2 regions of the Streptomyces sp. NPDC048275 genome follow, and region 2 is predicted to be linked to the other one. Evidence: predicted binding sites of a transcription regulator. Region 2 holds the regulator's gene; the other holds the start of a gene.
The links. The regulator HrcA, encoded in region 2, represses chaperone genes, less so after heat shock. The targets are predictions, from matches to a motif close to TTNGCACTCNGNNNNNCNGAGTGCNAA.
Positions count from the first base shown of each region.

Region 1: groL (chaperonin GroEL) is a predicted target of HrcA. The motif match lies at 1,467-1,493, and genes of this name have one in related genera.

Region 1 covers NZ_JBEZLR010000005.1:38,541-40,938, forward strand. Annotated here, with positions in the region: gene groL (chaperonin GroEL) at 1-1,305, opposite strand, end outside; gene AB0D57_RS05100 (cold-shock protein) at 1,659-1,868, opposite strand; gene AB0D57_RS05105 (MoaD/ThiS family protein) at 2,323-2,398, opposite strand, start outside.
Region 2 covers NZ_JBEZLR010000102.1:30,988-33,385, forward strand. Annotated here, with positions in the region: gene dnaJ (molecular chaperone DnaJ) at 1-862, opposite strand, end outside; gene hrcA (heat-inducible transcriptional repressor HrcA) at 863-1,879, opposite strand; gene AB0D57_RS38870 (MBL fold metallo-hydrolase) at 2,114-2,398, shown strand, end outside.

The DNA of each region.
Region 1 (2,398 bases), on a different contig from region 2:
GGTCGCCTCGTCACCCGTCAGCTCCAGCTTCTCGAAGACCGAGGAAGCCTGGATGAGGGCCACGCCACCGCCGGCGACGATGCCCTCCTCGACGGCCGCCTTCGCGTTGCGAACGGCGTCCTCGATGCGGTGCTTGCGCTCCTTGAGCTCGACCTCGGTGGCGGCACCGGCCTTGATGACGGCCACGCCGCCGGCCAGCTTCGCCAGGCGCTCCTGGAGCTTCTCGCGGTCGTAGTCCGAGTCCGAGTTCTCGATCTCGGCACGGATCTGGTTGACGCGACCGGCGACCTGGTCGGCGGAGCCGGAGCCGTCGACGATCGTGGTCTCGTCCTTGGTGATGACGACCTTGCGGGCGCGACCGAGCAGGTCGATCCCGGCGTTCTCCAGCTTGAGGCCGACCTCCTCGGAGATGACCTCGCCGCCCGTGAGGATGGCGATGTCGCCGAGCATGGCCTTGCGGCGGTCACCGAAGCCCGGGGCCTTGACGGCGACGGACTTGAAGGTGCCACGGATCTTGTTGACGACCAGCGTCGACAGAGCCTCGCCCTCGACGTCCTCGGCGATGATCAGCAGCGGCTTGCCCGACTGCATGACCTTCTCGAGGAGCGGGAGCAGGTCCTTGACGTTGGCGATCTTCGAGTTGGCGATCAGGATGTACGGGTCGTCGAGGACGGCCTCCATACGCTCCATGTCGGTGGCGAAGTACGCCGAGATGTAGCCCTTGTCGAAGCGCATACCCTCGGTGAGCTCCAGCTCCAGACCGAAGGTCTGGGACTCCTCGACGGTGATGACGCCTTCCTTGCCGACCTTGTCCATCGCCTCGGCGATGAGCTCGCCGATCTGGGTGTCGGCGGCGGAGATGGAGGCCGTGGAAGCGATCTGCTCCTTGGTCTCGACATCCTTGGCCTGCTCGAGCAGGGCACCGGAGACGGCCTCGACGGCCTTCTCGATACCGCGCTTGAGGGCCATCGGGTTGGCACCCGCGGCTACGTTGCGCAGGCCCTCGCGGACCAGCGCCTGCGCGAGAACGGTCGCGGTGGTCGTACCGTCACCGGCGACGTCGTCCGTCTTCTTGGCGACTTCCTTGACCAGCTCGGCGCCGATCTTCTCGTACGGGTCCTCGAGCTCGATCTCCTTGGCGATGGAAACACCATCGTTGGTGATCGTGGGGGCACCCCACTTCTTCTCGAGGACGACGTTGCGGCCCTTGGGGCCAAGGGTGACCTTGACGGCGTCCGCGAGCTGGTTCATGCCGCGCTCGAGGCCTCGCCGCGCCTCCTCGTTGAACGCGATGATCTTGGCCATGTGAAGTGGTCCTCCCGGACTGGGGTGGATTGCTCCGGACCGCGCTGGCGCCCGCGACGGACGGCCTGCATACCTCGTGGTTCCTTGCCCCACTTGGCCTGCGGGCCTCACCGACCCGGTCCTCGTTGTCACTCTCACCTTCAGAGTGCTAACGCCAATGATTAGCACTCGCCCCTGCCGAGTGCAAGCGGCTCCGGCCGATCCGCAGGTGAACACGGGGGCGCGCACGGTCGGCCGGACAGACGGGCGGCCGGGCGGGCCGACCGGCAGGCAGACGGACAGACCGAAGGGCCCGCACCCCCTGGTGGGGATACGAGCCCTTCGTCACGTCGAACAGTCAGTCGGCGCGTGCTTCAGCCGGTGGCCGCGAGTCGGACCATGTCCGCCTGCGGCCCTTTCTGGCCCTGCGAGATCTCGAAATCGACCCGCTGACCCTCTTCCAGGGTGCGGTAGCCGTCCATCTGAATCGCGCTGTAGTGGACGAAAACATCCGCACCACCGTCGACCGCGATGAAGCCGTACCCCTTCTCCGCGTTGAACCACTTGACGGTGCCCTGAGCCATGCCTAACTCCCCTATTACTGGCCCTTGCACAGGACCGCACTTCGCGGGCCCGGGTCAGACCTCACCCCCCAACGGTTGGGGGTGTGCGCCGGAACGCGTCGACCGCGGCTGAATGTATCTGTCCAACTGCCCTCTGCAACAGGTCAATCGGACGAGAATTCCGAGCGCGCCCGATCGGAAATATGCGGAGAATTAGCAAGGATTCAGGGCAAGTCGGGCCCCATAAATGCCATAAACGGCTCAAAAAGGTGGGGCACTTTGGCTACTTCTTATCGGGCAACCGGCCGGGAAATCACTGAAGCTCATATGCATCCGGCATGGAAAGCGAAGCAGCTTCCCCAACTGTACCGCGCTCAACCATACAGAATTGCCCCCTCCGCTTCTCTCACGGAGGGGGCAATTCGATGAACTCTGCGTATTCGGAGTTACCGAGGGTAACGATCCGGGCCGGCGATCAGCCTCCGGCGACCGCCGGAATGATCGAGACGCCCGCGCCGTCCGGCGTCGCCGTCTCCAGTCCCTGCTCGAAA
Region 2 (2,398 bases):
GGGTCTCCAGCGGCACCTTGGTGCCGAGAGACGCCGCGGTCATGGGGATGGTGACCGTGCAGTGCAGATCGTCCCCGCGCCGCTGGAAGGTCGCGTGCGGAAGCTCGTGGATCTCGACGTAGAGGTCACCGGCGGGCCCACCACCGGGCCCGACCTCCCCCTCGCCCGCGAGCTGAATCCGCGTGCCGTTGTCGACACCGGCCGGAATCTTGACCGTGAGCGTCCGCCGCGACCGCACCCGCCCGTCGCCCGCGCACTCCGGGCACGGAGTCGGGACGACGGTCCCGAAGCCCTGGCACTGCGGACACGGCCGCGAGGTCATGACCTGCCCCAGGAAGGACCGCGTGACCTGGGACACCTCACCGCGACCGCGGCACATGTCACAGGTCTGCGCGGAGGTCCCCGGCGCGGCACCCTCACCGCTACAGGTCCCGCACACCACAGCCGTGTCGACCTGGATGTCCTTCGTCGTACCGAAGGCTGCCTCGTCCAGCTCGATCTCGAGCCGGATCATGGCGTCCTGGCCACGGCGCGTACGCGAGCGCGGTCCGCGCTGCGACGCCGTGCCGAAGAACGCGTCCATGATGTCCGAGAAGTTTCCGAAGCCACCCGCGCCGAAGCCGCCGGCGCCCGCGCCGCCCGACTGGGACAGCGGGTCGCCACCGAGGTCGTAGACCTGCTTCTTCTGCGGGTCCGACAACACCTCGTACGCGGCGTTGATCTCCTTGAACCGCTCCTGCGTCTTCGGATCGGGATTGACATCCGGGTGCAGCTCGCGTGCGAGCCGCCGGAATGCCTTCTTGATCTCGTCCTGGGACGCGTCGCGGCGCACGCCGAGTACGGCGTAGTAGTCCGTGGCCACTTAAGACTCCGCCAGGATCTGTCCGACGTACCGTGCCACCGCTCGTACCGCTCCCATCGTTCCGGGGTAATCCATGCGGGTCGGTCCGACCACGCCGAGTTTCGCTACTGCCTCGTCGCCCGAACCGTAGCCGACGGAGACGACGGACGTGGAGTTGAGTCCCTCGTACGCGTTCTCGTGACCGATCCGTACGGTCATGCCCGAATCCCCCGCCTCACCAAGGAGCTTGAGGAGGACGACCTGCTCCTCCAGCGCTTCGAGGACCGGGCGGATCGTGAGGGGAAAATCATGTCCGAAGCGCGTGAGGTTGGCGGTGCCGCCGATCATCAGCCGCTCCTCGGTCTCCTCGACGAGTGTCTCCAGCAGGGTGGAGAGCACCGCCGTGACCGTACCGCGGTCCTCCGCCTCGAAGGCGTCCGGGAGGTCCTGCACGAGCTGCGGGACGTCCGCGAAGCGACGGCCCGCGACCCGGCTGTTGAGACGGGCCCGCAGATCGGCGAGCGACGTCTCCCCGAACGGCGCCGGGCAGTCGATCATGCGCTGCTCGACCCGGCCCGTGTCCGTGATCAGGACGAGCATCACGCGCGCGGGGGCGAGCGCCAGCAGCTCGACGTGCCGCACCGTCGAGCGCGTCAGCGAGGGGTACTGCACGACGGCGACCTGCCGCGTCAGCTGCGCGAGCAGCCGCACGGTCCGCCCCACGACGTCGTCGAGGTCCACCGCACCGTCGAGGAAGTTCTGAATGGCACGCCGCTCGGGCGCGGTCATCGGTTTGACGCCCGCGAGCTTGTCGACGAAGAGCCGATAGCCCTTGTCGGTGGGGATCCGCCCGGCGCTGGTGTGCGGCTGGGCGATGTACCCCTCGTCCTCCAGGGCAGCCATGTCGTTGCGGACGGTGGCCGGGGACACCCCGAGCCGGTGCCGCTCGGTCAGCGCCTTGGAACCGACCGGCTCCTCGGTGCCGACATAGTCCTGGACGATGGCGCGCAGCACTTCCAGCCTGCGTTCACTGAGCATCGCGCACACCTCCAGCTGTCTGCCCGTCGGCTCCTTGGCTTCCCGCTTGGCACTCAGCGCGCGCGAGTGCCAGCATCCCCCGGCCCAGTGTACGGCCGCCGGGTACGGCCCCGGCAAGGGCGGGCCCGCGATCTTGTGCGGCTCATGCCGGCGCGTCCCGCGATCCCGCGCCACGTATGCCGACGTGTCCCGCGATGTCGCACCGGCACACGCCCACACCGCTAGCGTCACCGCATGAAGGTGACTTGGGAAGAGTCGGCGTGGCAGGAGCTGGCCCCGAGGGTGGGGCGGCGGCGACTTCCGGTCTGGGACTGCACGGCCGGCCTGGTGGTGGGCGAGGGCGCGGCACTCATGATCGACGCCGGGTCGAGCCTCGGCGAGGGCGCACGGTTGCGCGCCGAGGCGTTGCGGCTCCTCGGCCCGGGCCGTCGAGTGACGCATCTCGCACTCACCCACCCCCACTTCGACCACGTGTTCGGCGCCGCGGCGTTCGCGGGCGTGCAGGTCTTCGGGGCGGTC